DNA from 3 places in the Lachnospira sp. genome. Region 1 is predicted to be linked to each of the others. Evidence: predicted binding sites of a transcription regulator. Region 1 holds the regulator's gene; each other region holds the start of a gene.

The links. Region 1 encodes Rex, which represses fermentation and respiration genes when NADH is low (regulators of the CRP and FNR family bind a similar motif). Its sites were predicted from a motif close to ATTGTTAANTANTTAACAAT; they were not measured.
Region 2: rsxC (electron transport complex subunit RsxC) is a predicted target of Rex. The motif match lies at 2,063-2,082, and genes of this name have one in related genera.
Region 3: adhE (bifunctional acetaldehyde-CoA/alcohol dehydrogenase) is a predicted target of Rex. The motif match lies at 1,483-1,502, and genes of this name have one in related genera.

The regions. Positions count from the first base shown of each region.
Region 1 covers NZ_JAEEVD010000007.1:31,030-34,295, forward strand. The annotation lists gene QVA17_RS03480 (NAD(P)H-hydrate dehydratase) at 1-214, opposite strand, end outside; gene QVA17_RS03485 (hypothetical protein) at 204-836, opposite strand; gene QVA17_RS03490 (redox-sensing transcriptional repressor Rex) at 1,006-1,650, opposite strand; gene QVA17_RS03495 (homocysteine S-methyltransferase family protein) at 1,767-3,266, opposite strand, start outside.
Region 2 covers NZ_JAEEVD010000005.1:65,204-68,469, reverse strand. The annotation lists gene QVA17_RS02945 (RnfABCDGE type electron transport complex subunit D) at 1-452, opposite strand, end outside; gene rsxC (electron transport complex subunit RsxC) at 467-1,786, opposite strand; gene QVA17_RS02935 (ribonuclease H-like domain-containing protein) at 2,095-3,261, shown strand.
Region 3 covers NZ_JAEEVD010000003.1:69,927-73,192, forward strand. The annotation lists gene QVA17_RS02025 (DUF3881 family protein) at 1-91, opposite strand, end outside; gene QVA17_RS02030 (HD-GYP domain-containing protein) at 113-1,210, opposite strand; gene adhE (bifunctional acetaldehyde-CoA/alcohol dehydrogenase) at 1,698-3,266, shown strand, end outside.

The sequences.
Region 1 (3,266 bases):
AAAGCATTCTAGCTACTGCTAGGGCATCTGCCCCATTATTTCCTGCAGCGGCAGTAATAAAGAATTTATCCTTTTCCTTAAAGTCCTTTATTATTTCATTAAAGGCTGTTTTTGCTGCCTCTTCCATAAGCAAAAGAGAAGGGACCTTTAAAATATCTATCGTATATTTATCGATAGCTGCTGCCTGATTACTATCAATTAGTTCAATCTTCATTTTTCCTGTCTCCCATTATTTTAAAGTCGCCATTTAACTTATCTAGTTCGTTACTAAAGTCCGGGCCAAAGATATCGTGCATATAGGTATACATTTTCTCATTAGCCTCTTCCTTATCCTGTCTTATAACGATGTTCTTCTTTAACTTGATTCTTGTTTGATCTATTAGTTTAGACAAAAGCTCAATATCCTCTGCGTTGTTATTAAGCCTTTCATAGACCACCTTTAGCGTTTCCGCAATTAAGTGCTTGTTAGCATTGGCAAGCTCCTTTGGAAAATCTAAAGCCTCATCTTCAAGTTTAGCAATCTTATCCTTTGCCTCTTGAATTAGACGCTGATTTTGCTCCATCTTCTTTTTCTTGGCCTCACTATTATCATCATCCTCCATGGCCTCAACTACTTCCTGGATTAGCTGATTTTTAATCTTTTTGACCTCTTTTATATCATTGTGAGCTTGTCCTTGTTGCTTTAATAATTCATTGACTTCTTTTTCCCAGTATTTAATCTCGTCTGTTTTATATTTTGCAGGTATTAATTTGTACCATCTCTCATCTAAAGTAAGGATGGGAACTCCTGCAATTCCCTCTAAATCCTTGATCTTCTCATACGAAAAATTTGTCATTTATATCCCCCAAAAATAACTAAGATTATTTATATTTTAATTATCTTACATTCTAAAAAAGAAAACAAGAAAATTAATATAAAATAAAAAGAACCTAGATTATAGGTTTGGCTTTTAAAAGCCTATCCTAGCTCTAGGTTCTTAATAATTTCTCTTTAATTAATAGCTCTTAGTGTTTCTCTTGATTAGCTATTGCATAAGAAAGTCTCATTAAACTTTCTGATAAATGAACGTTCTCAACAATAACGTCCTTTGGAAGATTTAAATCTACTGGTGCAAAGTTCCAAATTGCCTTAATTCCCGCCTCAACAACGATATTAGCAACTTCCTTAGCAGCTACCTTAGGTAGTGTAAGAGCTACGATTTCAATATTGTTGTCCTTAATAAACTGGGCAATTCCCTCAGAGTTATAAACCTTAACTCCTGCAACTTCTTTTCCAGCAACTTCAGGGTTATTATCAAATAAGCCCTTGATTACAAATCCACGCTTAGAAAAGTCTGAATAATTACAAATAGCGCGACCAATATTACCAGCACCAACTACAATCATGTTATGTGGTTCGTCTACGCCTAAAATCTTACCAATCTTGTCATAAAGATACTTAACATTATAACCGTATCCCTGCTGGCCAAAGCCACCAAAATTATTAAGATCTTGTCGAATCTGAGAAGCTGTTACTTTCATCTTCTCACTTAATTCTTTAGAAGAAATGCGCTGTACATCATTCTCAACCAGCTCACCAAGATATCTATAATACCTTGGCAGTCTTCTAATAACAACCGCCGATATCTTCTTTTCTTCTTTCTCTTCCATATCCTTACTCCATTCTTACTTCTATATAAATCATCAAGTGCTAAACTTGCGATGTATTTGTGCTTCTTGCATTATATACTAATGTTAAAAAAATGTCAAAATACATTTATCACAATTTAACCGAGCACTCTTTTAGCAATATCTACAGACTCCTTAGCATCGGCTGCATAAAAATCTGCATCTATTTCTTTTGCATATTCTGGGGTCAGTACAGCACCACCTACCATGACCTTACAATCAAGATTATTTTCACGAATAAGCTGAATTGTTTCCTTCATAGAAACAAGAGTTGTAGTCATAAGCGCTGATAGGCCGCAAAGGTGAACATCATTATCTCTAATAGCGTTAACAACATCCTCGTATGGCACATCCTTACCTAAATCAATAACCTCATAGCCATAGTTTTCAAGTAATACCTTAACAATATTTTTTCCAATATCATGAACATCGCCTTTAACTGTGGCAATGACAATCTTTCCCTTTGAAACTGTCTCATCACTATCTTTATTAAGGGTTTCCTTAATTACATCAAAGGCCTCTGATGCTACTGAAGCTGCCATAATTAGCTGAGGTAGGAATAGAGTTCCTTTTTCAAATTCCACGCCAATCTCATCAAGGGCTGGAATTAAGGACTTATTTACAATGTCCATGGAATCCATCTTAGTTAGTAACTCTCTTGTTACTGCTGCACCTTCACTTTTAAGGCCCTTCTTTACAGCATAAGCTAAATCTGAAAGCTCGTAATTTCCTTTCTTTTCCTGAAGGTTAATATTAGTGTTTGCGCTTGGATTATTTCCTGCTGTCTTTGCTTCTGATACAGGAACTATCTTAGTTTGAGGCATATTTGCATAGGCTGCCACATAATCTACTGAGTTCTCATCAAAGCAAGCAAGTACCTTAAAGGCTCTAATTGCTCCCATCATCTCAGGAAGGTTTGGATTAATAATACATAAATCTAAACCTGCCTGAAGAGCCATGGTTAAGAAAATGTGATTAACTAATACACGATTTGGCAAACCAAAGGAAATATTAGAAACACCAAGAATTGTCTTAAGTCCTAGCTCATTCTTAACTGTTTGTAGGGCTTTAAGCGTTTCTCTTGCCCCTTCCTGTTCTGCTGAAACTGTTAAGGTAAGGCAATCAATGTAAATATCCTTCTTATCAATTCCAATGCTTGTGGCTCTATCTAAAATCTTTTTTGCAATCTTTACTCTATCCTCGCCCTTCTTTGGAATTCCATCTTCATCAAGAGCTAGACCAATTACTGCTGCACCGTATTTCTTACAGATTGGCAATATATTTTTTAAGGACTCCTCTTCACCATTAACAGAGTTTACTAGGGCTCTACCGTTGTAAACTCGAAGGGCAGCCTCTAAAACTAAAGGATCTGTGGAATCAATCTGGAGAGGCACATCAACCACTGACTGTAGGGCTTTAATTGTGTCCACCATCATCTCCACTTCATCAATACCTGGCACGCCTACATTTACATCTAAAATGTCAGCACCGGCGCTAGTTTGCTCTAGAGCCTGACCTAAAATGTAGTCCATATCTCTATCTTTAAGAGCCTGCTGGAACTTCTTCTTACCTGTAGGGTTAATTCGCTCACCTACGGC
Region 2 (3,266 bases), on a different contig from region 1:
TCAACTGCAAATGAATTATTAGTAACGAAGTTTGTCATTGGGCCTGTATATGCAATAAGTAAGAAGCATCTAGCACCAAGGGCAGGGTTCATAAAATTCTGTCCTAAACCACCAAATAACTGCTTAACAATAATAATTGCAAAAGCACAACCAACAATTTCAAATCCCACATTAAGTGTTGATGGGATATTAAGTGCAATAAGTAAACCAGTAACTGCAGCACTTAAGTCAGATACTGTAACTTTTAAATGCATAAAATACTGATATACGGCTTCAAAAGCTATACAAGCTACTACGCCGACAATAATACGAATTAATGCATCAAATCCAAAATTATAAATTCCAAATAGCGAAGCAGGTGTTAAGGCAATTAAAACATCGCGCATAACTGACTGAGTAGTTACCTTACTACGCACATGTGGATTAGTGGAAACGTTAAATTTCTCGCTCATGTTTTTATTCCTTTCTACTTCTTTCTTCTATTAGCTAAGACTCTCATTCTCATAGACTTAATCTGCTGTGTAAGAGGTCTCTTTGCTGGACATACATATGAACAGCTACCACACATTACACATTCCATACCATCAAACTTTGTAAATCCTTCTTCATCATTACGTGAAGCGAATTCAGCAAGCTTTGTTGGAAGTAAATGTTCTGGACATCCTTCAGCACATCTACCACATCTAATACATGCACTAGCATCAATCTTTGATACGATATCTTCTTCAAATACAAGTAAAGAAGAACTTCCCTTAACAACTGGTACATCAAGGCTATACATAGAGAAGCCCATCATAGGACCACCTGAGATGTACTTTTCTGGTTCGCCCACAGGACCGCCAGCAGCCTCAAGTAACTGTCTGTAGTTTGTACCAAGCCATACATAGAAGTTTCCAGGATTCTTAACGCCATCACCTGTAACTGTACAGATTCTCTTTGTAAGTGGTTTACCCTCAATTACTGCAAGGTAAATTGAAAATGCTGTATCAACATTATGTACGATACAACCAGCATCAGCTGGAAGCATAGACGAATTAATTTCTCTCTTAGTAGTAGCGTAAATTAAGCTACGTTCACCACCCTGAGGATACTTAGTCTTTAATTCCTTGACTTCAATATCAGCTTCTGATTCAACTAACTTCTTCATTTTCTTAATAGCTTCAGGCTTATTATCTTCGATAGCAATAATACCCTTAGCATGATCAAATAACTTAAGTGCAATCTTAAGACCCATTACAACCTTATCGCCTTCTTCTAAGAGTCTGCGATAATCTGATGTTAAGTATGGTTCACACTCTGCACCATTAATAATAATGTAATCAATATTCTCTGGATTTTTTGGTGATAACTTAACGTTAGTTGGGAAACCAGCTCCACCCATACCAACAACACCGGCAGCCTTAATTTTGTCTAAGATTTCTTCTCTAGTTAAATCTTCAAATTTAGACTCCTTATACTCTATCTCCTTATACTCTCCATCATTCTCAATAATGATAGAATTGCACTTGCCACCTGTTGCAAGTGTTCTAGGCTCGATTGCTTTAACAGTACCAGAAACAGATGAATGAATATTTGCGGATACGAATCCACCAGCTTCTGCGATTAGCTGACCAGCCAAAACATAGTCACCCTTGTTTACAAGAGGTTTGGCAGGTGCTCCAATGTGCTGTGAAAGCGGAAAAACCATCTCTCCTAGGGCAGGGAATAATTCCTTAATAGGCTTATCTTTAGATAACTCTTTGCCATCGAAAGGATGTATACCTCCCTTAAATGTACACTTTCCCATTGATTTCTCTCCTTTTTTTTAAAATTGCTCATGCCTAAAGTGTTTGTTATAAATCAAACAAAGTCCTTAAACGAAAAATAACTCACTAAAAGGCCTAAAAAATTAGAACTTTTGGTGAGTTAGATTTTGAGCACTTACCATTAAAGCTTAATGATAAATTTTAACTAAAATCTCTTTACTTGATTATTTTATATCATTAAGAAAAATAAATCTACTTTTTTTTGCATATATTTTCGTATATAATAGACAAAGAATGATATTTTCTTAACAGTGTTTTTTGTGAAATTTATATCAAGGGAGGCAACAAATTGTATACTGTAAACAAACAAATCGTTGATACAAATCTTTTAAAAAGTATAGATAATTTTTTAACAATATTTAATAAAAGTCGCACAAATACTGTGTTTTTCGATATAGAAACCACTGGTCTTTCCGCTAAAAATTCCATGATTTATCTCCTAGGTTACATCAAATTTAATGGTAAAAACTGGGAATTAAATCAGCTATTTTGTGAGAAGGCTGAGGATGAAATTGCCCTAATTTTAACCTTTAATAAGGTATTATCCGGAGTAAATGTACTAAATTTAGTACACTATAACGGGGACAGTTTTGACATTCCTTTCCTAAAAAAGAGGGCGAAATTTCACGAATTACCAATTGAGAAGGAATTCTTACAGGAAAATTCTTATGAATCTATGGATCTTTTTAAAATTATTAGAGCCTATAAAAATAAACTTCCCATTGAAAGCCACAAGCAAAAGGACGTGGAAAAGTATCTAGGCTATGAAAGAAAAGATAAATTTAGCGGTAAGGAGCTTATTAAGCTCTTTAAGGACTTTATTGCCTTTAAAGAGGAAGAAAAAAGAGAGTTAATCCTTTTACACAATCACGATGATTTAATGGGCATGCTTCATATATTACCTACTACTGCCCTAAGCCAGCTTGAATTTATAGCTAACAATAAGGTCTATCTAGAGAATCTACTTAATAGCGAAATAAATAAAGAGGCTAAGTTAGACTTTCTTCTAGAGGAAAAAGACTTACAATCAGAAATTAATCTTTCTTTTAAGCTTCTCGCCCCACTAGCTAGTGACTTTAATTTTAACTCTGACTACTTTTCTTTAAAAATAACTAAGGAAAATGTATCTATAAAGATAAAAGTAATTAAGACGGAGTTGAAGCATTTTTATAAAAACTATAAAGACTACTTCTTTATACCAAATGAGAATAAGGCAATACATAAATCTGTGGCCAACTATATTGATAAAGAGTTTAGAATAAAAGCGACAAAGGAGAATTGTTATATCTGTCATACTTCTAGATTTATTCCGGTCTTTGAGGAATTTGAGGAGATAAACATTTTCAAAGAAAGTTTTGAAAAAAATGACCTCTTTATGGAATTAAAGGATATGGAGACAATAAAAAAAGCGGCATACCTAAGTGTATTAATTAAGTACGCCGCTAATTCATATTAGTTTAA
Region 3 (3,266 bases), on a different contig from region 1:
TTAAACTTTCCTCAATACCTAATTTAATGAATTCTTCTTCCTTTTCGGAGGTCAAATCACTAAATCCCACTGCTCTAGTATATATGTTCATAAAATCACTCGTTTCTATAATTTATTCTGTATCAACAATGAACATTGTGAGCTCTGTCATAAGATTCTTCTCAATATTTTCTTCGTATGGTGTACCATCTGCGTGGAAGGTCATTTTTATAACAGGTCTATCTGTATATTCACGATTCTGCCTTATTACCACACCCTTTTCACCCTTATCAGTAATTACTGTAATGCCAACAGGGAAGGCTGCCACGGAGTCTAATAATTTTTCTGTAATAGCCGCGTCAAATGTAGTTCCTGCGTGCACCTTCAGATACTCAATGGCCTCATAAATCTTTAATTTTCTGTTTCCGATTCCACTTATGAGACTATCAAATTCATCACATATTGATACGAGTTTTACCTCTGACCTTAGTTTATCACCTGTTTGCTGAAAAGGATAGCCTGAACCATCAATTCTTTCATGATGAAGTAAAATAATCTCCTTTGCCACATCTGTTATCCAAGTTTCATCCTGAAGAGAACTATAGCCAAATATAGTGTGTTTCTTGTATTCAATGGCATCTTTGTCGGACATATCGGACTCTGTCACATTTATATAAGGTACCTTAATATAGCGCAAACCTATATCGTGAAGGATTGCACCAAGAGATACATTTCTAACCTGTTTCTCGCTCATTCTTAGACGTAGAGCCATAATTGTAGAGAGGGAGCACACATTTAAACAATGAGTATACATATCTGTACTGACATTTCGAATCTCCGTAATGTTAGTAATTACCTCTGGTTCCTCAAGTACAGAGTCAATGATTCTCTCCGCTTCTCTTCCGATTTGCTTAAGTTCCTCATTGTGTTTGTAAATGTGCTTCTCTAAAACAGATTTGATTACTTCTCTAGAATTTTCAATTGTTTCCTCAACCTTATAAACATGTACAGTTTCCCCTTGTTTAGGAATTTCTACATGATTTTCTTCCTTAGTTTCATTAACAAGATCGTCCTTAATATAGACTTCATACAAACCTATATTGTGGATACGGTTTATTAAATCACTTGTGAGCACCACATCTGCGTGAATTAATACGATGTCGTTGTCAGAAACTACAGGTAATGCCAATATTTCATTGCCTTTTAAGCTATCTACACTCACCTTTTTCATAGCCTACCCCACTTAATGCTGCATTTGATCTGGTTTATAAAATTATCACGTTCAAGTACTTTATATCTATGTATACCTTCTGTTAATTTTTTAGCATAAAAATATAGCTAGCACTTGCAATTAATTATAAAATAACATATATTTAATAATATATCAATTAGTTGTGGAATAAAAAAAATATTACTAGTAAATGTACAAATTTTTAGGTGAAATTGCTTGTTATTTTTTTAACAGTTTCTATTGACACGGGTTATTTCTCATGGTATATTGACCTTGTTAATTAATTATCAAACTTCGTTAGAAAAGTAACTTTTCCTTTAGAGCTACTTTTTACCTAAATTAGAAGCGTAAAGCGCTGCTTACGTTTCTAAAGAATTTATTTACGATATGAAATATAGACCTCCCTTAATTAGCAACAACGTTTTATCTATATTTCTTTATCCGGGTCGTAAGTCAAATTTATTGGCAGCGCAGAAATGAGGAGATTATGTCAGAGAAACAGAAAACATTAGTCGTTGACACAGTCGAAGCTCTTGAAGAAAAGCTTAATTCAGTAAGAAAAGCACAGCGTGAATTCGCTACATTTTCTCAGGAACAGGTAGACAAGATTTTTAGAGCAGCAGCTCTTGCAGCTAACAAGGAAAGAATTCGTCTTGCTAAGTTAGCAGTTGAAGAAACAGGAATGGGTATCGTTGAAGATAAGGTTATCAAGAACCATTTCGCTTCTGAGTATATCTACAATAAGTACAAGGACACAAAGACTTGTGGTGTTCTTGAAAGAGATACAGCTGCTGGTATTACTAAGATTGCAGAGCCTATCGGTGTTGTTGCTGCTGTTATTCCAACAACAAACCCTACATCAACTGCTATTTTTAAGACATTAGTATCTTTAAAGACTCGTAATGGTATTATCATCAGTCCTCACCCAAGAGCTAAGGGTTCAACAATTGAAGCTGCTAGAGTAGTTCTTGAGGCTGCAGTTAAGGCTGGTGCTCCAGAAGGTATCATTGGTTGGATTGATGTTCCATCTCTTGACTTAACAAATATGCTTATGAAGGAAGCTGATATCATCCTTGCAACTGGTGGTCCTGGTATGGTTAAGTCAGCTTACTCATCAGGAACTCCTGCACTCGGTGTTGGTGCTGGTAACACTCCTGCAATCATTGATGAAACAGCAGATATTACATTAGCTGTTAACTCAATCATTCATTCTAAGACATTTGATAATGGTATGATTTGTGCTTCAGAACAGTCAGTAATCGTTGATAAGAAGATTTACGATGCTGTTAAGAAGGAATTTGAAGACAGAGGATGCTATTTCTTAAATAAGACAGAAACAGAAAAGGTTAGAAAGACTATCCTTATTAACGGTGCCTTAAATGCTAAGATCGTTGGTCAGAAGGCTGCTACTATTGCTGGTCTTGCTGGTGTTAAGGTTCCAGAAGATACAAAGATTATTATCGGTGAAGTTACTTCAGTTGATATTTCTGAAGAATTTGCTCATGAGAAGCTTTCACCAGTTCTTGCTATGTACAAGGCTGATGACTTCGAAGATGCTATGGATAAGGCTTCACACTTAATCGCTGATGGTGGTTTTGGTCATACTTCTTCACTTTATATCAACATTCCTACACAGCAGGAAAAGATTGCTAAGTGGTCAGAAGCTATGAAGACTTGCCGTTGCTTAATTAACACACCTTCTTCACAGGGTGGTATCGGTGATATCTATAACTTCACTCTTACTCCTTCACTTACTCTTGGTTGTGGTTCTTGGGGTGGTAACTCAGTTTCAGAAAACGTTGGAGTTAAGCACCTTATTAATATCAAGAATGTCGCTGAGAGGAGAGAAAATATGCTTTGGTTTAGAGCACCTGAAAAGGTTTACTTCAAGAAGGGTTGTCTTCCAGTAGCTCTTGATGAATTAAAGAACGTTATGGGTAAGAAGAAGGCCTTCATCGTAACTGATCAGTTCCTTTACAAGAACGGTCATATTAAGAACATTACAGATAAGCTCGATGAAATGGGTATCCAGTATACTTGCTTCTATGATGTAGCT